One region of the Mesorhizobium sp. B2-1-8 genome, then DNA from elsewhere that is predicted to be linked to it. Evidence: riboswitches for the same ligand, from Rfam matches in the RefSeq annotation. Region 1 holds a riboswitch; the other holds the start of a gene.
The links. Region 1 has a riboswitch for S-adenosylmethionine ahead of FJ970_RS30845 (O-succinylhomoserine sulfhydrylase). Riboswitches for the same ligand answer to the same signal wherever they lie in the genome.
Positions count from the first base shown of each region.

Region 1 (11,061 bases):
TGACCAGCGCCGAGCTGCCGCAGATCCATTCGGCCATGCACCCGCTGTTCCGCGACGTGACGGATCATATCCGTACCGTCCAGGAGAAGGTCGACAGCCTGCGCGAGGTGCTGGCCTTCGCCTTCGAGGCCAGTCTTCTGGTCGGTCAGAGCCAGGAAACGGCGATCTCGAAGAAACTCGCCTCATGGGCGGCCATCCTGGCGGTGCCAACCGCATTCGCCGGCATCTACGGCATGAACTTTACCGACATGCCGGAGCTGAAGATGGAATATGGCTACCCGATGGTGCTGGCCATCATCGCGCTGATCTGCTCTTTTTTGTACTGGCGGTTTCGCAAGAATGGATGGTTGTGAAGTAGTCAGTAGTCAGTAGTCAGTAGTCAGTAGTCAGTAGTCAGTAGTCAGTAGTGATTGGTGGGATCACCGCTACTCACTACTCACTCCGCTCAGCGATTCCGCCGCCGCTCCGCCGCTGGCTGGAACGCCACCCGGGCATGGTATTTGCAGTAAGGACCGGTTTCGGCGGCTTCGTTGCCGCAGAAATTGAAGTCCTCCGAAAGCGGATCGCCATTCGGCCATTTGCAGGTGCGCTCGGTCAGTTCGACGAGTTGCAGATGCCGTGAGATCGGGACCACGACGTTCTCGACCGGGCGGATGTAGTGTCTTGCCACTGGTTCGGCGTCGAATTGCGTCTGAAGGGCCGTCGCGCCGATCGAAGTCGTGACATGGCGTGCCGTGCTCGCGGCGCGCGCCACCGACTTCTGGACGGTCGATCCCTGCGTCGCCTTCTTCTGGCGTGCCGGCGTCGCTGTCGCACGGCCGCGGCCTGACAGCTTCAGCCGGTGCACCTTGCCGATGACCGCGTTGCGGCTGACCCCTCCGAGCTGCGCGGCAATCTGGCTTGCGCTCAGACCCTCCGACCACAGTTTTCTCAAGAGTTCTACCCGCTCGTCAGTCCAGTTCATGACCGCGCTCCTTATAAGCGTGCGGCAACCAGAATCCATTCCCGACCCAGCACCACTGCTGGGGCAGACACCACATATATCTGGTGATTAGGTCCGCCGCACGAAATCTAGTTATTTCTCGACTACAACTACTCTATACGCTGACTCGGTGACAAGAGTCCCAAGTGCAACACGAATCGGTTTTTTCGGTTTTCCCCAACTTGCCCGGTCGCTCATGAGCCGGCGTTGCGTCAGGGGGCTTGCCGCGCGCCACTACGCGACGTTTTCGTTGACTTCATGACCGAAAAACACGATAAGCCGCAGAAGGCCGCCGCTTTGGCGGCTTTTTTGATTTTCCGGTACCGGAGACGCATATAATGAGCGGTTCGGCGCTTTACGAGACCTTTGCTCGCGCACCCCTGGCCTTCGACCATGGGGAAGGCACTTGGCTGGTTACCGACAAGGGCGAGCGATATCTCGATTTCGCCGGCGGCATAGCGGTCAATTCGCTTGGCCACGGCCATCCGCATCTGGTCGCGGCCCTCACCGAACAGGCGGCGAAACTCTGGCACGTCTCCAATCTCTACGAGATCCCGGGGCAGAGCAGGCTCGGCGAGCGGCTGGCAGATGCCACCTTCGCCGACAAGGTGTTCTTCACCAATTCCGGCGCCGAGGCGCTGGAATGCGCGATCAAGACGGCGCGGCGCTACCACTTCGTCAAGGGACATCCCGAGCGCTTCCGCATCATCACCTTCGAGGGCGCCTTCCATGGCCGCACGCTGGCGACCATCGCGGCCGGCGGCCAGTACAAATACCTCGAAGGCTTCGGACCCAAGGTCGAAGGCTTCGACCAGGTCGGTTTCGACGACATCGACGCCGCTGAAAAGGCGATCACGCCCGAGACCGCCGCGATCCTGATCGAGCCGGTGCAAGGCGAGGGCGGTATCCGTCCGGTGCCGACACAGTCGCTGAAGCGGCTGCGGCAGCTCTGCGAGCAGCATGGCCTGCTGTTGATCTACGACGAGGTCCAGTGCGGCATCGGCCGTACCGGCAAGCTGTTCGCGCATGAGTGGTCTGCGGTGACGCCCGACATCATGGCAATCGCCAAGGGCATTGGCGGCGGCTTCCCGATGGGCGCCTGCCTCGCCACCGACGAGGCCGCCGTCGGCATGACCGCCGGCGTGCACGGCACCACCTTCGGCGGCAATCCGCTGGCAATGGCGGTCGGCAACGCCGTCCTCGACGTCGTGCTGGAAGACGGCTTCCTGGAGGATGTCCAGCGCAAGGCGCTACTGATGAAGCAGGGGCTGGCGTCGATAGCCGACGAATTCCCCGAGGTGATCGAGGATATCAGGGGCACCGGGCTGATGCTCGGCCTCAAATGCGCGATGCCCAATGGCAAGGTGAACATGGCGTTGCGCGACCAGCATTTGCTGGCCGTTCCGGCCGGCGACAACGTCATTCGCCTGCTGCCACCGCTCACCGTCACCGACGCCGAGATTCACGAAGCGCTCAACCGCATCCGCGCTGGCGCCAAGGGCCTGTCGGAGGCCATCGCCTCCGCCGCCGCGAAGTAATCCGGAACCATTCCTGATGTCCGTTCGCCATTTCACCGATCTTTCCACCGTTTCCGAAGGCGATTTGCGCTTCATGCTGGATGATGCGGTGACGCGAAAGGCGCGTCTCAAGGCCGGCGAGCGGACCAAGCCGCTCGAAGGCAAGGTGCTGGCCATGATCTTCGACAAACCGTCGACGCGCACGCGCGTTTCTTTCGATGTCGGCATGCGCCAGCTTGGCGGCGAGACCATCATGTTGACCGGCACCGAGATGCAGCTCGGCCGCTCCGAGACCATCGCCGATACAGCCAAGGTGCTGTCGCGCTATGTCGACGCGATCATGATCCGCACCACCTCGCATGAGCGGCTGTTGGAGCTAACCGAGAATGCCACCGTTCCGGTGATCAACGGGCTGACCGACGACACCCATCCCTGCCAGCTGATGGCCGACATCATGACATTCGAGGAGCATCGCGGTCCGGTGGCCGGCAAGACGATTGCCTGGACCGGCGACGGCAACAATGTGCTGCACTCGCTGCTCGAGGCCTCGGCCCGGTTCCGCTTCAACCTCAACGTCGCCGTGCCCGAAGGCAGCGAACCGGCGCAGAAGCATGTCGACTGGTCCAAGGCGCATGGCGGCAAGCTGCATTTCACCCGGTCGCCCGAGGAAGCCGTCGACCAGGCCGACTGCATCGTCACCGACTGCTGGGTGTCGATGGGCCAGGAACACCGTGCCCGCGGCCACAATGTCTTCTCGCCCTACCAGGTCAACGCAGCGCTGATGGCCAGGGCGAAGCCCGACGCCCTGTTCATGCATTGCCTGCCGGCGCATCGCGGCGAGGAGGTGACCGACGAGGTCATCGACGGGCCGCATTCGGTGGTGTTCGACGAGGCCGAGAACCGGCTCCACGCCCAGAAGGCCGTGCTTGCCTGGTGCCTCGGTGCTTGATGTGTCTGAGCGCATGACGTGTCTGGGCGCTTGAAATGCCCAGGCGCTTGATCCGCGGGGGCGCGATGCCTATCTGCGCCGCATCACGCAAATCAAGCGCGTTTGGACGCATGTGCCCACCAGGGCCGCATGGCCGCGCCCTGGAGCCTTGTCATGTTGGAAAGCCATCAAGTGACTGAACATCACCCCAAACTCGGCGAGTTCGGCTACGCCGGCGACGATCACGTCGTTCCCTTCGAGGTCGGTCCGCTCGACGTGCGTGGCCGCACGGTGCAGCTCGGGCCGATGCTCGACGCCATCCTTGGCCGCCACGACTATCCCGAGCCGGTCGCCCGCCTGCTGGCGGAAGCCTGTGTGCTGACGGTGCTGCTCGGCACCTCGCTCAAGTTCGAAGGCAAGTTCATTCTGCAGACCCGTACCGACGGGCCTGTCGACATGCTGGTCGCGGATTTTTCCACGCCGTCGGCGCTGCGCGCCTATGCACGTTTCGACGCCGACCGGCTGGAGGCCCTGATTGCGGCCGGAGAGACCTCGCAGCAAACGCTGCTTGGCAGCGGCGTGCTGGCGCTGACCATCGACCAGGGCGCCCATACGCAGCGCTATCAGGGCATCGTCCAGCTCGATGGCGAGACGCTGGAAGATGCGGCCCGCACCTATTTCCGCCAGTCGGAACAGATCCCGACGGATATCAGGCTCTCTGTCGCCAAGCTGCTGACGCCCGGTGTCGGCGGCGCGCGCGAGCAGTGGCGCGCCGGCGGTATCCTGGCGCAGTTCCTGCCGCAGGCCTCCGAGCGCATGCGCATCCCGGATCTGCCGGGCGGGGATGGCGATCCGCGCGAGGAGATCCATGATCCCACGGACAATTCCTGGCAGGAGTTGCTGGCCTTGCTCGGCACCATCGAGCCGACCGAATTGATCGACCCGACCATCGGCGCCGAGCGGCTGCTCTACCGCTTGTTCCACGAGCATGGCGTGCGCGTCTTCGGAGGCGTTCCCGTCACCGACCAGTGCTCATGCTCCCGGGACAAGATCCGTGGCATCCTCGAGGGCTTCTCCGCGCAGGAGATCAAGGACAGCACCGAGGATGGCGGCATCCATGTCGCCTGCGAGTTCTGTTCTACGCAGTACGATTTCGATCCGGCGGAATTTGCGGCTCAGTGAGGTATCTTTCCTTCTCCCCGTGAACGGGGAGAAGGTGCCCGAAGGGCGGATGAGGGGCAGCGCCACCTTCGGTGCTCAGTTCACCGTTCGCCGTGTCCCCGGCAGATCGAGCGAAAAGGCGGGGATGGCGATGTCGAACGTCTCGCCGCGCTTGTTGCGCATCGTGTAGCGCCCGACCATGATCCCGGACGGGGTCGAGAGCGGGCAGCCGGACGTGTATTGATAGCTGTCGCCGGGATTGAGTTCGGGCTGGTCGCCGACAACGCCCGGGCCGCGCACTTCCTCGACCCGGCCGGCACCATCGGTGATGTGCCAGTAGCGCGACAACAACTGCACGAACTCGTCCGACTGGTTGTCGATCGTTATCTGATAGCCCCAGACATAGCGGTTCTCCGAGGGATCCGAACGGTCCTCGAGATAGAACGGCCTGACCTGCACTTCGATGTTGCGCGTCACGGCGCGGTACATGAGCGGCTCCAAAACAATCCGACGATTTTCGGCGCTCCCGGTGAGCAGGTCAACGTGCGCGTCTTGTCGCGCCCCACCTTGATCCGCAGGTGCCGGCAAAGAATGTCATTTAAGTGACACACGACAATGGTGGTGTGCACGAACCGGGCGACTCGGCGCTCTGTCGAACTGTTGAAAACGGCCACGGTGCGGGCCGCGGGGAGTGACCAGATCTCGATGGAACTCACCTTCATAGCCGCCTCGCTTTCGACCGCACTCATCCTTTCAAACGCCGCCAGCATTTCGCTCGCCGCCTCACAGCTGAAACGGCGCGGCACGATCGCCCCGCCGGCTGGCAAGTCGCAACCGGTGTCGATCATCGTCCCGTCGCGTGGCGTCGAGCCGTTCACGCATGAGACGCTGGAGCGCGCCCTCGCGCTCGACTGGCCACGCTACGAACTGATTTTCTGCGTCGCCCATACCGACGACCCGGTGGTCAAACTGATAAACAGGGCGATTGCCCGGTTTCCCGAGGTGCCGGCCCGGCTGCTGATCGGTGACGACCGTGTCAGCGCCAATCCAAAGCTCAACAATTGCGTCAAGGGCTGGGAAGCGGCGCGCCATGACTGGGTCATCCTTGCCGATTCCAACGTCTTGATGCCGAGGGACTATGTCGAGCACATGATGGCGGCATGGCGGCCCGACACCGGCCTTGTCTGCTCGACGCCGATCGGCTCGCGACCAGAGGGTTTCTGGGCCGATGTCGAATGCGCCTTCCTCAACACATTGCAGGCCCGCTGGCAGTATGCCGGCGAGGCGCTCGGCCTCGGCTTTGCCCAGGGCAAGAGCATGCTGTGGAACAAGCCGATGCTGGACGCAAATGGCGGCATTCGCGCGCTGGCCGCCGAGATCGCCGAGGACGCCGCCGCGACCAAGCTGGTCAACGGCCTCGGCCTGCGCGTCAATCTCGTTGCGGCGCCCTTCGAGCAGCCGCTCGGCCAGCGCACGCTTGGCGAGATCTGGTCGCGCCAGGCCCGCTGGGCGCGCCTACGCCGCGTCACCTTCCCGCTGTTCTTCGCGCCCGAAATCCTGACTGGCGCGGCGGTTCCTCTCGCGCTTGCGCTGGTTGCGGCGGCGAGCGCGGGCGTCAGCCTCTGGGCAACCGCGATTGCCGTCTTGGCGGCCTTCTACCTTCCGGAGTGCGCGCTGGCCTTGTCCAAGGGCTGGCACCTGTCGCCGCGCATGGTCGCGGCGATGATCGCGCGCGACGTGATGCTCCCGTTCATCTGGGCGCGCGGCTGGCTCGGCGGCGCCGTCGACTGGCGCGGCAACGCCATGACCATCCGCACCAAGACAGCCGAACTGGAGGAGACGCCGTCACGCGCCTGATCGACGCCCCTAAACAGCCTATTTGGCGGCCTTCAGCGCCTGCGCGATGTCTTCCAGCAGGTCGTCGGCGTCCTCCAGGCCGACAGACAGCCTGAGCGTGCCAGGCCCGATGCCCAGTTCGGCGCGGGCCTCGTCGCTCAGGTTCTTGTGCGTCGTCGTCGCCGGATGGGTGATCAGGCTCTTGGCATCGCCAAGATTGTTCGAGATCAGCACGATGTCGAGGGCGTTCTGCAGGGCGAAGGCCGCCGGCTTGCCGCCCTTGACGTCAAGGCAGATCAGCGTCGAGCCGCCCGACATCTGCTTCTTGACGATGGTGGCCTGCGGGTGGTCGGCCCGGCCAGGATAGATGACGCGGGCGATCTGCGGCTGCTCGGCCAGGAAGTCGGCGATCCTGCCGGCACTTTCCGTCTGCTGGCGCACGCGCAGCGGCAGCGTCTCGAGGCCCTTCAGCAAGGTCCAGGCATTGAACGGCGACAGGCTGGGGCCGGTGTGGCGGAAGTAGTCGTGCAGATTTTCGTCGATCCACTTCTTGTCCGACAGGATGACGCCGCCCAGGCAGCGACCCTGGCCGTCGATGTGCTTGGTGGCCGAGTAGACGACGATGTGCGCACCAAGCTGCAACGGCTTCTGCTGTAGCGGCGTGGCGAAGACATTGTCGACGACAAGCCTCGCGCCGATCGAATTGGCAAGCGAAGCGACGGCGGCGATGTCGACGACTTCCAGCGTCGGGTTGGTGGGGCTTTCCAGGAAGAACAGCTTGGTGTTCGGCCTGACCGCCTTTTCCCAGTTCGCGATATCGGTGCCGTCGACCAAAGTCGCCTCGATGCCATAGCGCGGCGCCAGCGTCTCGACCACCCAGCGGCAGGAACCGAACAGCGCGCGCGCCGCCACGATATGGTCGCCGGCCTTGACGCTGCACAGAAGGGCCGCCGTCACCGCAGCCATGCCCGACGCCGTGGCGCGCGCGTCCTCGGCGCCTTCGAGAGCGCACATGCGCTTTTCGAACATGTCGACGGTCGGGTTGGCGTAACGCGAATAGATGAAGCCAGGCTCTTCGCCCTTGAAGCGGGCTTCCGCCGCCTCGGCGGTCTTGTAGACATAGCCTTGGGTCAGGTACATCGCCTCGGAGGTTTCGCCGAAGCCGGAACGCAGGGTTCCGCCATGCACGAGTGCGGTTTGAGGCTTCCAATTGCGCGTCTTGCTCGTCATCGTCCTATCCAAACACAAAAAAACCGGCCGCGAAAAAGTCGCAACCGGTCCATACGGCCTTGCGGCCCGACGGTCCTTTAGCGACTTGTTTAACGTGGCTGCAAGCCGACCGGCCAAATCACCACGGGATAACGACCCTTTAGACCCGCGCCACGCTTGCGTCAATTGCCGGCTTCATTAAGAGGTTTGTATCAAAGGCCCAGGAGCCAGACTTTGCGGCAGACAGGCATTCTTCCCGATCAGGACATTTCGGCGCTGTTCCAGTCCGGCGCGCTGAAATCGCCGCGTGCGCTCGATGCCGATCAGATCCAGCCGGCCAGTCTTGATCTCAGATTGGGTGAAAAGGCCTGGCGGGTGCGGGCCTCGTTCCTGCCCGGTCCCAACCACAAGGTCTCGGAAAAGCTCGATCGGCTGCAGCTGCACGAGATCAGTCTGACCGAAGGCGCGGTTCTCGAAACCGGCTGCGTCTATATTGTGCCGCTGCTCGAGAGCCTGGCCCTGCCGGCTGGCATTTCGGCCTCGGCCAATCCGAAGAGCTCGACTGGTCGGCTCGACATCTTCACCCGCGTCATGACCGACCGGGGCCATGAGTTCGACAAGATCGCCGCTGGCTATCAGGGTCCGCTCTATCTCGAAGTCAGCCCGCGCACCTTCCCGATCATTGCGCGCACCGGTTCGCGCCTGTCTCAAATCCGTTTTCGAACCGGCAACGCGCTGCTTTCGGAAGCCGAACTGCATGAATTGCACCGCGCCGAGATGCTGGTCGCCACCGAGCCGCCGAACATTTCGGGCGGCGGCATCGCGCTGTCGATCGATCTCAACGGCGACAAGGATGGGCTGGTCGGCTATCGCGGCAAGCACCACACTGGCCTCGTCGATGTCGACAAGCGCGCCGCCCAGGATGTCGTCGACTTCTGGGAGCCGATCCACAAGAGCGGCGCAGGCGAACTGGTGCTCGATCCAGACGAGTTCTACATCCTCGTCAGCCAGGAGGCGGTGCATGTGCCGCCGCTATACGCCGCCGAGATGACGCCCTTCGATCCGCTGGTCGGCGAGTTCCGTGTCCACTATGCCGGGTTTTTCGATCCGGGGTTCGGCCATTCGGCGGCCGGCGGCACCGGCAGCCGGGCGGTGCTCGAAGTGCGCAGCCACGAAGTCCCGTTCATCCTCGATCATGGCCAGATCGTCGGCCGGCTGGTCTACGAGCACATGCTGAAGCGGCCGCAGGCGCTCTACGGAACCGACCTGGGCTCCAACTACCAGGCGCAAGGCCTGAAGCTGTCCAAGCATTTCCGCGCCGCGCGCTGATCCTGACGCCATGAGGCCATGCAGAGCTTTAGCCGACCTCTCCAGCCCGACGAGTTCAGCATCCGTTTGACGTTTGACTATTCTAGAGCGGGATGAGATTTATAAGAGTCGTGAGATTCCCAAATCATCGCAGTTCTGATTCAACATGCATGCTGGGAGGAGGCCAGCATGGATGGCAGCCTATTCGATGGACCTTCGCGAGCGGGTTGTAGCCGCGGTCAAGACGGAAGGGCTCTCGCGACGCGCGGCGGCGGCTCGATTTGGCGTCAGCTACAGCGCGGCCATCGCGTGGCTTAAGCGCGTCGAAGAGACTGGCAGTGCTGCGCCTCGCCAGGTCGGCGGCTACAAACCGAAGAAGCTCTCGGGAGCGTGGCGCGACTGGCTGATCGAACGCTGTCACGACAGGGACTTCACCTTGCGCGGGCTTGTGGCCGAACTTGGCGAGCGTGGCCTGAGGGTCGACTACCGTTCGGTGTGGGAGTTCGTGCATGCCGAGAAGCTCAGTCACAAAAAAAGACGCTGATCGCCGTCGAACAGGATCGTCCCGATATCGCGCGACGGCGCATGCAGTGGACGAAGTATCGGGACCGGATTGATCCGACGCGACTGGTCTTCATCGACGAGACCTGGACCAAGACCAACATGTCGCCGCTAAGGGGCTGGGCGCCGGTTGGACAGCGCATCAAGGCCAAAGTGCCGCATGGCCACTGGAAGACCATGACCTTCCTGGCCGCGCTGCGCCACGATCGCGTCGAGGCGCCCTGGCTGATCGACGGACCTATCAACGGCGAGAGATTTCTTCTCTATGTCGAGAAGGTTCTCGCTCCGACCCTCCAGCCGGGCGACATCGTCATCATGGACAATCTCGGCTCGCACAAAGGCAAGGCGGTGCGCCGCGCCATACGCGCCGCCGGCGCCAGGCTCTTCTTCCTGCCGAAATACTCGCCCGATCTTAATCCGATCGAACAGCTCTTTTCAAAACTCAAGCACTGGCTGAGAAAGGCAGCAAGCCGCACCGTCCAAACCGTTTGCGACGCGATCGGCCAAATTCTCAACCGCATCACACCGACAGAATGCTCACACTACTTCGAAAACTCCGGATATGACCGAAACTAATCTCATCCCGCTCTAGCCGTGAAACATGCGCTTTCTCGCAGTGCCGAGACACGCATTGAAGCTGCCGATGAACAGCAGTTCGCGCCGTGCGAGTTGCGTTTTACCCCAGATGCGTGTCTGCCTTGCAGCGTCAAGCGAAGCCTTTGATCCTTCCAAGGGGAACAGGACTTTGTCCAGGCAGCCGAGGACATGGGCTCGGGCTGAGTCTATCCCGCATGGCTTGGCCGCCTCGTTCAGTTTCGCACCGCCAAGCGTGGACATTCGCTGGTCAGCGTTTTGCATCAGAAATTCGACCTGAGGACTTGAGTAACCGGACGTCAGAAGCCGGTTCTTCATAAGCCCGAGTGCTTCGCCATAGGATTTGGGACTGCACTGCGCGGCTCCATAAGCCACGGACGACGCGTGCGCGAGCAAGAGCACGAAGCCAAGGCTTCGTACGGCGCCTGGCACATACCTCAAGACCATATGTCAAAGCCTGTCATGGGACCATCGACGACGTCCTGATGTCTGGCGCGTCACAGCGCCTTCACCGCCACCTTCACCGGCTTTTCGATTTCCAGCGGGTTGCGCAGCGGCAGTCCAAAATCCCCTGCCTCGATCTCGAACACGTCGCCGGCCTCGGTATTGATGCCGTCGGCGAAGGACAGCGTCGCGGTGCCGAACATATGCACATGTACGTCGCCCGGCTGGCGGAACGCCGAATATTTGAAGTGGTGGTGCTCGAGATTGGCGATGGTGTGCGACATGTTCGCTTCGCCCGACAGGAACGGCTTCTCCCACAATGTCTTGCCGTCGCGCACGATGCGCGACGTGCCGCGGATGTCCGAAGGCAGGTCGCCGATCAGGATCTCCGGCCCGAACGAGGCATTGCGCAGCTTGGAGTGGGCAAGGAACAGATAGTTCACGCGCTCGGTCACATGGTCCGAGAATTCGTTCGATAGCGTGAAGCCGACGCGGAATGGCGCGCCGTCATCGCCGATGAC
Region 1 is NZ_CP083952.1:6,306,942-6,318,002, reverse strand. Features, by position in the region: gene FJ970_RS30885 (magnesium and cobalt transport protein CorA) at 1-353, shown strand, start outside; gene FJ970_RS30880 (GcrA family cell cycle regulator) at 446-964, opposite strand; gene FJ970_RS30875 (aspartate aminotransferase family protein) at 1,321-2,520, shown strand; gene argF (ornithine carbamoyltransferase) at 2,537-3,448, shown strand; gene FJ970_RS30865 (Hsp33 family molecular chaperone) at 3,578-4,609, shown strand; gene apaG (Co2+/Mg2+ efflux protein ApaG) at 4,685-5,077, opposite strand; gene FJ970_RS30855 (hypothetical protein) at 5,062-5,436, opposite strand; gene FJ970_RS30850 (ceramide glucosyltransferase) at 5,426-6,445, shown strand; gene FJ970_RS30845 (O-succinylhomoserine sulfhydrylase) at 6,464-7,654, opposite strand; SAM riboswitch at 7,712-7,789, opposite strand; gene FJ970_RS30840 (2'-deoxycytidine 5'-triphosphate deaminase) at 7,868-8,962, shown strand; one part of gene FJ970_RS30835 (IS630 family transposase) at 9,135-9,471, shown strand; one part of gene FJ970_RS30835 (IS630 family transposase) at 9,471-10,078, shown strand; gene FJ970_RS30830 (hypothetical protein) at 10,091-10,414, opposite strand; gene araD1 (AraD1 family protein) at 10,594-11,061, opposite strand, start outside.

Region 2 (11,061 bases), 1.6 Mb from region 1:
TCCGCGCCATTGCCGGCCTGTGGCCATGGGGAAGCGGGAAGATCGGCATGCCGGCGGGAGAGGCCCCCATCTTCGTGCCTCGTGTCCCTTATTTCCCGGCCGGCACGCTGCGCGAGGTCCTTGACCATCCTTATGGCGTTGCTCCGGCAAGCGATGCCGATATCTCGGCGGTGCTTGCCGAAGTCGGCCTCGGGCGGCTGTCATCCTCGCTCGACCGGTCGGCCCGCTGGGGCCGTGAGTTGGGCGATGACGAACAGCGATCGCTCGCCTTCGCCAGGCTTGCTTTGCGGAAGCCGAAATGGGTGATCATCGATGAAGCGATGGATGCATTCGACGGCCCGTCGCTGAGGCGTGTGCTGTCGCTGCTGGATAAGCATCTGAAGGACGCCGCGATCATCAATATCGGACGCGGCCTGCACAACAATCAGTTCTTTCCGCGGTCCCTGACGATCGTGAAGGATACCGGCGCACCCGCGCTGAAACCCGCTCCCGTCAGGGCAGGTGCCATCGAACCGCCGCCAGTCGCCGTACAGCGCAAGGCATAGAACAGCCGGCAATCGGACCGACCGGGCGCGCCTGCGACAAGCTTTATTTCGCCGTGATCGCGAGCGAATGTCGCGATCGAAACATCGCTTGTGCTGGCCATGCTTGAGACAATGAGCCTGCTTGCCTGCCTGGCTTGCGCCGAGGCCGCTCCGGTTCCTTCGGCGCCGGATACGCTGCCCGTCGACGTCGAACTGGTGCTGGCGGTCGATATCTCCCTGTCGATGGACGAGACCGAGTTCGCCCTTCAACGCGCCGGCTACGTCGAGGCGCTGCGGCATGCCGATTTCATCCAGGCGGTCCGCTCCGGCCATACGGGACGCATTGCGCTCGCCTATTTCGAATGGGCCGGCACGGTGCGCGATGACGCGGTCATCGGCTGGCAGATCATCGACAGCGCGCAGAGTGCCAACAGCTTTGCCGACAAGCTCGCGGCCCGCCCCTTCAGGAGTTTCCGCGGCACCTCGATTTCAAGCGCGCTTGCCTTCGGCACCGAGCTTTTCGACGGCACCAATTTCGCGGGCGAACGCAGCGTCATCGACATATCAGGCGACGGCCCCAACAATATCGGGCCGCCGGTCACCGTGACGCGCGATGCGGCGATTGCCAAGGGCATCGTCATCAACGGCTTGCCGATCGTGATCAAGCCATCGCCGAGCTTCAGCCATCTCGATCAGTATTATGCACAGTGCGTGACCGGCGGGCCTGGTTCCTTCGTGCTGCCGATCCATGCGGCCGACGAGTTTTCGACGGCGATCCGGCGCAAGCTGATCCTTGAGGTCAGCGGCGTTCGGGACAAGCCCAAAATCACGCCCGTCGAGATGGACGCACCGATCGACTGCCTGCTGGGGGAACGGGACCGGCGGTTCCTGTCGGATCCCTATTTTCCGGAACTGGACCGATAGGCCTGGCCGTCAGGCCGGTGGAATTCCAAACTTCCCGCGAACTTCGTCATAGAGATCGCGCCGCCAGCGACGGCCGTAAAGATAACCGGTGACCAGTTCCGGCAATGAATAACCAAGCGCGTCAGACGAACGGTTGGCCATGTATCCCGCAAATGCCTGTGGTATCCGCCCCCGGAGAATATCGGCGATGATCTGCCGCGCGATCATAAAGGGTGGGACATGGGGGTAAGAGCGAGCGATGTGCGGGTGCTTGCTCATCAGGATCGCATAGGCTTCGACATAGCCGTCCCTGCGGCCCGAAATCGAATTCTGCGAATTGTGCTTCGTCCAGTCGATATCTTCCGATAATTGGGCGCCGAAGCGCTGCGCGAAGCGCAGCAGAAGCTCCCGGTCCTGCATCCGGGGAATGTCGCTGTCATAGCCGCCGATGGCCAGCAAAGCCTCCCGCCTGGCCGTTATCGCCGACCCGGCGATGAAGGCCGTCTGCGCAACCACCGCCCGCTCCAGCATTGACGGACTGAGGAAAGCACCGCGGTTGACGCAGGCGGTGCCACGGCCGCCCTTCACCGAGACATATGAAGAGAGCAGGACTTCGAGCGCCGGATTGTCGTCGAACCATGCCAGCGTCCGTTCGAGCCGGTGCGGCAGGAAGAGATCGTCCGAATCGAGAAAAGTCACCACGGGCGCCCTCGCCAGCTCGATGCCGGCATTCCTGGCGGCATTGGCGCCGCGCCATTTCGCGCCGACATAGATCAGCCGAGGGTCGCGGATGCGCGCAAGCGCGGCTTCCGTCCCGTCGGTCGAGCCATCGTCGACGACGATATGCTCAAACCGCGTCATGCTTTGAGAAAGCACGCTTTCCACGGCGCGCAGCACCGTTTCGCGCCGGTTGTGGGTCGGTGTGATGACCGTGATGAGGGGCAAATGCTCCATCGCGTCAGCCGTTTCCGGCGCGAAAATGCACTTTCCGATAGCTCTTTTCGGTCTGCAGGATGGTTGAATGGATCGGACTTCCCCCTGGATGGCCCTCATCGGATTCGGTGCGACGCTACAAAAAACAACCTGTTATGTCACCCATTGAGCCGTGGTTCGACCGACCTGGCGTGATGAATTCCGGCTCTTAGCGCTTCAACTGCAACACCATTTCCATTGCTAAGGAAGCAAGTCACCGTCGCCAGGATTGGCGGAGGCTCTGGCGACTGCGTCCATTCCATTACCTCGAGCGTAATCGCTTCCTGGCGAGTGCTTGGGGCAAAAGATCATTCACCAGGCCGGCCGGTCTCGAAATCAAAGGGAGTACCGTCATGACCGCCTACGCCGTTGCCCATATGCGCCAGGCTACAATGGGGCCGCAGATCGTCGAGTATCTGCATAAAATCGATGCCACGCTGGAGCCTTTCGGCGGTCGTTTCCTGGTCCACGGCGGCAATTTGGAGGTGATGGAGAACGACTGGCCGGGCCACCTCATCATCATCGAATTCCCTGACAGGGAGCGTCTGCGCGACTGGTATGATTCGCCGGCCTATCGGGCGATCCTGGCACTGCGGACCGCCAATTCGCGATCGGACGTGGTATTCGCCGACGGCGTCGAACATCCGCACAAGGCCACCGACGTCCTGAAATAGCGGCGTGCCCGAGCGGAAGCCTACCGCTTCAGCAGGAACACAGCCTGCTGGCCAAAGAAATTCCAGAACCACCAGGGCATCGACAGGCCGATCTTCTGGCCGCTGGCGTCGAGCGCGGTCGCCTTCTCCACCGTCGCTCCGAGCTCCTCGCACAAATTGACGAAGTCGCGGATGGTGCAGAAGTGGATGTTGGGCGTGTCGTACCAGGAATAGGGCAGGTCCTTGGTCACCGGCATGCGGCCCTTGACGAACAGCGACAGGCGCACCCGCCAATGGCCGAAATTGGGGAAGGACACGATCGCCCGGTTGCCGATCCTGAGCAGTTCGTCGAGCACCAGTTTGGGATTGCGGGTGGCCTGCAGGGTCTGCGACAGGACGACGAAGTCGAAACCCTTGTCGGGATAGAATTCGAGATCCTTGTCGGCATCGCCCTGTATGACCGAGAGCCCGCGCGCCACACATTCATTGACGCCGCGCTGCGACAACTCGAGCCCGCGGCCGTCGACCTGCTTGGTCTCCTGCAGCAATTCGAGCAGCGAGCCGTCGCCGGAGCCGACGTCGAGCACGCGCGATTGCGGCGGGATGAGATTGGCGATGACCTCGAGGTCGACGCGCTGGCTGCCGTTGACGCTCATGGCTTCGCCTCCTGTTTCACGCATGACCGTGGTCCGAAAAGTCTGCAACTTTTCGGGGTCATGGCTTCGCCTTTCTGTTTGGCGCATGACCTTGGTCCGAAAAGTCTGCAACTTTTCGGGGTCATGCGCCGAGCCCCCTGGCGCGCGCGGCCGAGCCGATGAAGCCGTTGATGGCGGCAAACAGTTCCGGCTCGTCCAGCAGGAAGGCGTCGTGGCCGCGATCGGTCTCGATCTCGACGAAGGACACCGAGGCGCCGGCGGCGTTGAGCGCGTGCACGATCGAGCGGCTCTCTTCGGTCGGAAACAGCCAGTCCGACGTGAAGGACACCAGGCAGAAGCGGGTTTTGGTGCCGGCAAAGGCGTCCGCCAGCCGGCCGCCATGGTCGGCGGCAAGGTCGAAATAATCCATCGACCGGGTCATGTAGAGGTAGGAGTTGGCGTCGAAACGGTCGACGAAGGTCATGCCCTGGTGGCGCAGATAGCTCTCGATCTGGAAATCGGCATCGAAGCCGAAGGTCAGCGCTTCGCGGTCCTGCAGGTTGCGGCCGAATTTGCGGTGCAGGGCGGCCTCCGACAGATAGGTGATGTGGGCGGCCATGCGCGCCACCGCCAACCCCTTTTCCGGGCGCTTGCCATGCTCGAAATATTTGCCGCCGTGCCAGTCCGGATCGGCCATCACGGCTTGCCGCCCGACCTCATGGAAGGCGATGTTCTGTGACGAATGGCGCGCGCCGGTGGCGATCGGCAGTGCCGAGAACACCCGCTCGGGATAGCTCGACGCCCATTGCAGCACCTGCATGCCGCCCATCGAACCGCCCAGCACGCAGAACAGCTTCTCGATGCCGAAATGGTCGACCAGCATGTGCTGCGCACGCACCATGTCGCGGATGGTGATCACCGGAAGGTCGAGCCCATAGGGCTTTCCCGTGGCGGGATTGGTCGAGGCCGGCCCGGTGGAACCAAGACAGCCGCCGATGACGTTGGAGCAGATGACGAAGAAACGGCTGGTATCGATGATCTTGCCGGGGCCGATCAGCACTTCCCACCAGCCCGGCTTGCCGGTCACCGGATTGGTGCTGGCGACATGCTGGTCGCCAGTCAGCGCATGGCAGACGAGGATGGCATTGGAACGGGCGTCGTTCAGCGTGCCATAGGTCTGGTAGGCGATCTGGAATGGCGACAGCAGCGTGCCGGCATCGAGCTTGAGCGGCTTGTCGGGCCCGAAACGCAACACCGGGCTCGACGGTTGGTCGGCCTCGTTGTTGGTCTTTCCTGCACGCAGAGCAGCCATCACGTCTCTCTTGCTGCACCGTGCTTTTGCGGAAATCGCTGCCGATCTCCGCGCCGCCGATGCGTTCGTCCGGCCGGTCGCGGACAACAAAAAACCGGCATTGCCTTCGCAAAGCCGGTTACGTCACGCAAACGGCCCTTTAGCGAATTGTTTAACGTGGCTGCAAGCCGACCGGCCAAATCACCACGGAACTGTCACCGTCCTTCTAGAACCCGTCCGCCTCGCCGTCAATGGCGGCCGCCGGCACCACTGCCGCCTCTCGACATTGCGTGCCGCGGCTTGTATTTCCGCAGCGGCTTCCCGATGGAGGCATTTTTGACGGATTTTGCAAGACATGAACCAGACACCGGATCAGGCACGTCCAACCCCGCGCGCGGGCATCATGGACATAGACGCCTACGTGCCCGGCAAGAGCACGGCGCCCGCCGGTGTCGCCAAGGTCTACAAGCTGTCGTCGAATGAGAATCCGCTGGGGCCCTCGCCGAAGGCGATCGAGGCCGCGCGCGAAGTCGCCGGCAAACTCGACATCTATCCCGACGGCACCGCCAGGCGGTTGCGCGAGGCGATCGCCGAGGTGCATGGCCTCAACGCGCAGAACATCATCTGCTCGAACGGTTCCGACGAGATCCTCGGCCTGCTGGCGCAGACCTATCTCGCACCGGGCGACGAGGCCATGTTCACCGAACACGCCTTCATGGTCTACAAGATCTACATCCAGTCGGCAGGCGCCACGCCGGTCGTGGTCAAGGAGACCGACGAGCGCGCCGACATCGATGCGATGCTGGCAGCCGTGACGCCGCGCACGAAAATCGTGTTCCTGGCCAATCCCAACAACCCGACAGGCACCTATGTGCCGTTCCAGGAGGTGCGTCGTCTGCATGCCGGACTGCCGAAAAACGTGCTTCTGGTGCTCGACGCGGCCTATGCCGAATATGTCCGCCGCAACGACTATGAAGCCGGCATAGAACTTGTTGGCAGCGCCGAGAACGTGGTGATGACCCGCACCTTCTCCAAGATCGGCCTTGGCGGCGCGCGCATCGGCTGGATGTATGGTCCGATGCACATCGTCGACGCGATCAACCGCGTACGCGGGCCCTTCAACGTCAATGCGACGGCGATCGAGGCCGGCATCGCCGCGATCCGCGACCGCGCCCATGTCGAGCGCAGCGTGGCGCATAACGAGACCTGGCTCACCTGGCTGAGCCAGGAGATGACCGGGCTCGGGCTGCGCGTGACACCCAGCGTCGGCAATTTCCTGCTCATCCATTTTCCCGACGACCAAAAGCATTCCGCAGCGGCTGCTGATGAGTATTTGACCGCGCGCGGCTATATTCTGCGGCGCGTTTCAGGCTACGGCTTTCCCAACGCGCTGCGCATGACCGTCGGCACCGAAGAGGCCAATCGCGGCGTTGTCGCCGCGCTCACGACATTTCTGAAAAGCTAGAAGCCATGACATCACCGATGTTCGAAAAGATCGCGCTGGTCGGCATTGGCCTGATCGGCTCGTCGCTCGCCCGCGTCATCCGCCGCGAGGGTTTGGCTCGCCATGTCGCCATCTCGACCCGCAGCGCGGCCACGCTCAAGCGAGCCGAGGAACTCGGCCTCGGCGATTTCTACACCACGGATGCCAGGGAAGCGGTGCGTGATGCCGATCTGATCATCGTCTCGGTGCCGGTCGGTTCGTCCGGCGCGGTGGCGCAGGAAATCGCGCCGGCGCTGAAAAAAGGGGCGATCCTCACCGATGTCGGTTCGACCAAGGCCTCGGTCATCGCGCAGATGCAGCCGCATGTGCCTGATGGCGTGCATTTCATTCCCGGCCATCCGCTGGCGGGCACCGAAAAATCCGGCCCGGACGCCGGCTTCGCCGATCTGTTCGACAATCGCTGGTGCATTTTCACGCCGGTGCCGGGCACCGATCCGGAAGCGCTGGAACGGCTGTCGGAATTCTGGCGCCGCTGCGGCGCCAACATCGACACGATGGACCCGCAGCATCACGACATGACGCTCGCCATCGTCTCGCATCTGCCGCACATCATCGCCTACAATATCGTCGGCACCGCCGACGATTTGGAGTCGGTGACCAAGACGGAAGTGATCAAATATTCCGCCTCCGGTTTTCGCGACTTCACGCGTCTGGCCGCATCCGATCCGACCATGTGGCGGGACGTGTGCCTGCACAACAAGGACGCCATCCTCGAAATGCTGGCGCGCTTCTCCGAAGACCTGGCGTTCCTGCAGCGCGCGATCCGCTGGGGCGATGGGGACAAGCTCTTCGACCTGTTCACCCGCACCCGCGCCGTGCGCCGCTCGATCATCGAGGCCGGCCAGGATATCGACGTGCCCGACTTTGGCCGCCAGGCGGTCGAGCATCCGGCAAAGAGCTAAGCCGTTTCAGGCCAGGTCGCTGCCATCATGGCGAGCGTCTCGGCCCGATCCGGCGCGCCCAGCCTGCCGCCGAAGCGCAGGCATTTGAGCGCGGCGGCCGCACTTGCGAAACGCAAGGCCTGCTCGACCGGCATGGCTTCCGCCAGCCCGACGGCAAAGGCGCCATGAAAGACATCGCCGGCGGCCAGCGTGTCGACCGCCTTGATCCTCGGGGCCTCGACATGGCGGGATGATCCGGCGCTTCGATCGAACCACCAGGTACCGGCCGCGCCGCCGGTAACCGCAACGAACGCGTCGGTACGCGAGGCGAGGTCCGTGCAAGCGCTCTCCATATCCAGCGCGTGGCCGCATATGATACGGACCGCCGGCTCGGAGGCGACGATGTGCGAGGCCAGCGGCAACAATTGCTCCAGCACCGCCAGCGGCGCGGTATCGGCATCGAGGATCGCCGGACGGCCAGCGGCTCGCGCTGCCTTCAGGGCTAGTGCTGCGGCACCCGGCCAGCGCACGTCGGCCAGCACGGCGTCGAATGCCGTAACGTCGGTGAACGGCAAAGCCTCGGGATCAGCCTGCGCGCGCGTGTCGTAGAACGGCACGATGATACGCTCGCCATGCGCATCGACCAGGATCGAGGCCAGTGCCGAGCGCGCGCCGCCGACGCGGCGCACATGGCTGCAATCGACACCCTCGGCCTCTATTCCCGCAATCAGTTGATCGCCGACCGGATCGTCGCCGGCGCTCGCCCATAGCGATACCTCGGCGCCGAGACGGTGCGCGGCACAGGCAGCGCTCGTGGCCATGCCCGAGGCGATCTGGACGCCGTCGGAGGCGATGAATTTTCCCTGATGGTTGGGCAATGTATCGACACGCAGGATCGTATCCAGCGTCAGCGCCCCGACACTCAGGAGCCTCACGGGTCTTGCCATGGCGCGACTTGATCGGGATGACGTTTCGTCATCCCGATCAATCTCTTTGTTGGAGCATGATCTCTGGACAAACGGAAACCGTTTGTCCGCGAAAACGGGTTCCCACTTTTCGGGATCATGCTCTATTGCACCGGCTTGATCTTGCCCAGCGGGATGAAGCCGAGCGAGGCCTTGCCCTTGACCACTTTCAGCGGCATCGCCGGTTCGCTGCCGAGCAGGGCCAAGGCGCCAAAACCCTGCTCAATCGCATTCTTCTGCTCGGGTATGGCGCCGGCAAGGATAGATGCCACGGCCTTGGGATCCTTGATCCTGATCATCAGATCGGCATCGACCAGGCCCTCGGCATCGACCGAAAGCGGGCCGGAAACGGTGACACGCGCGGTCCCCGACGACAGATCGAGGTTGCGGATTTCGATCTTTTGGCCACGCAGGCTTTTCACCTGCGTGCCGACCAATGCGACGCCGTTCTTCAGTGTCACGTCGCCGCTGGCATCGAGCGCCGGCAGCACGCGCCCGCCGATCGCGTCGGAATCGATCTCGAGATCGCCAAAGCTGCCGACATAGTCGAGATCCCCACCATTCGGCTGCAACTGGCCTGATGCCTTGCCGGCACTGAACAGTTCGACTGGATCGGTGTCGTCGGCCGGGTCGGTCTGGCCCGACAGGCCCTCGGCCTGCAGCGCTATACGCCGCGGCAGCGGGTACCACAGTTTGACGTTGGCCTGCAGATTGTCCCAGTCGATCCAGAGCGGCATCATGCCCGGGACGGAGGTCCGGAGCGGACCGCGCAGATTGGCAACCGGCGACAAGGGCTGGACGATCTGGGCGGTGGCATTGAAACTACCGGCCGAGGCGGCAATGTTCTTGGCATCGTCCTCATAGGCGAGGTTGTCGCAGGAGACCGCAAAGCTCAGGGGATAGCCACTGACCTGGAGGTTGGCGCAGCCGGCCTGGATACCGCTCTTGTTGAGCGTGGCAACCGTCTTGTCGGCTTCAGTCCTGACCCTGCTGGCCAGGTAGAACCAGCCGGCACTGTAAAGGGCGAATAGCACGAGGATCAACGCGGCAAGCCACCACAGGCGGCGACGGTTACCCGGTTGGCGTTCGTCACTTGACGTCATGCTTTGGCTCTCATTAACGCATGGATGGTGTGAACGGATTCTCGATTCCGAACACTAGGTAGACGGACACGGGCGGAAAAAACACCGGTTTCCGGTGCGGTGTTGCCATTCTTTTTGCAATCAGGGGCGGTGATATGGGCGATTTTTGGGTGTTCGGCTATGGTTCGCTGATCTGGCGACCGGGTTTCGCGCATGTCGAGACACGGCGTGCCCACCTGCATGGCTATCGCCGCTCGCTCTGCGTCTATTCCTTCGTGCACCGTGGCACGCGTCAGCGACCGGGACTGGTGCTCGGCCTCGACCATGGCGGTTCCTGCGTCGGCCTTGCCTTCCGAGTGCCCGGCGAATTGCGCGACGAGGTCATCGCCTACCTGCGCGAGCGCGAACTTGTCACCAGCGTCTATCTCGAGCGGACGCTCAAGGTTCGTCTCGACGGCGGCGGTGCGGTCGAGGCCGTGGCCTACATCGTCGACCGCAGGCATGAGCAATATGCCGGTGCGCTGGATACGGCGGATGCGGCGACCGTGGTGCGCGGCGCGGTCGGCCGATCCGGCAACAATGAGGACTATGTGTTGAGCACGCTGAAGCATCTGGAAGCGCTCGATATCCGCGACCACTGGCTGGAGGATGTGGCGCGCCGGATAGCGATCTTGTGAAGCGCTGGCTCTGCGGAAAAGGCGGCCAGGCCTTTGACCTCGATGCCGCAAGACCTAGCTTAGGCTCCGAACCCTAGCCTGCGGGCGCCGTCCGCCGATCCAATCCACGGAGATTAGTCTTGCAGAAACGCCGTCTCGGTCGCACCGACCTTTCCATCGCGCCGCTGGTTCTGGGCGGCAATGTCTTCGGCTGGACCGCTGACGAGAAAACCTCTTTCGACCTGCTCGACCGCTTCGTCGGCGCGGGCCTCAATGCCATCGATACGGCCGATGCGTATTCGCGTTGGGTCCCCGGCAACAAAGGCGGCGAATCGGAAACCATCATCGGCAAATGGATGAAGGATCGGGGTAACCGCGACAAGGTCGTGGTGGTCACCAAGGTCGGCTCGGACATGGGGCAGGGCCACAAGGACCTGTCCGCCGCCTATATCGAAAAGGCCGTCGACGCATCGCTGAAGCGGCTGCGGACCGAATTCATCGATCTCTATCTGTCGCACTGGCCGGATCCGACCACGCCCTACGAGGAAACGCTCGGCGCCTATGAGAAATTGCTCGCCAAGGGCAAGATCCGCCATGCCGGCTGTTCGAACCTCGATGCCGGCCAGTTGCGCGCGGCACTGGACGTGGCAAGCCTGCGCGGCCTGCCGCGCTATGAGGTGCTGCAGCCGGAATACAATCTTTACGACCGCTCTTCCTTCGATGGCCCGCTGCGCGACCTCTGCGTGGCCGAGGATATCGGCGTCATCACCTATTTCAGCCTGGCCAAGGGTTTTCTCAGCGGCAAGTACCGAACGGAAGCCGATCTCGGCCAGAGCGAGCGTGGCGAGGATGTCGGCAGCTATCTCAATCCACGCGGCATGCGCATTCTGGCAGCGCTCGACGCCATATCGGCCCGGCATTCGGCCAAGCAGGCGGAAGTGGCGCTTGCCTGGGTTATCGCGCGGCCGGGCGTCACCGCACCGATCGCCAGCGCC
Region 2 is NZ_CP083952.1:1,570,251-1,581,311, forward strand. Features, by position in the region: gene FJ970_RS07690 (ABC transporter ATP-binding protein/permease) at 1-545, shown strand, start outside; gene FJ970_RS07695 (DUF1194 domain-containing protein) at 645-1,448, shown strand; gene FJ970_RS07700 (glycosyltransferase family 2 protein) at 1,458-2,381, opposite strand; gene FJ970_RS07705 (DUF1330 domain-containing protein) at 2,753-3,073, shown strand; gene metW (methionine biosynthesis protein MetW) at 3,094-3,708, opposite strand; gene metX (homoserine O-acetyltransferase MetX) at 3,830-4,999, opposite strand; SAM riboswitch at 5,119-5,196, opposite strand; gene hisC (histidinol-phosphate transaminase) at 5,334-6,443, shown strand; gene FJ970_RS07725 (prephenate/arogenate dehydrogenase family protein) at 6,449-7,384, shown strand; gene FJ970_RS07730 (sugar kinase) at 7,381-8,310, opposite strand; gene FJ970_RS07735 (DUF2125 domain-containing protein) at 8,433-9,431, opposite strand; gene FJ970_RS07740 (gamma-glutamylcyclotransferase) at 9,566-10,087, shown strand; gene FJ970_RS07745 (aldo/keto reductase) at 10,207-11,061, shown strand, end outside.
Region 2: linked by a shared signal. The riboswitch ahead of metX (homoserine O-acetyltransferase MetX) and the one ahead of FJ970_RS30845 (O-succinylhomoserine sulfhydrylase) in region 1 are both predicted to bind S-adenosylmethionine.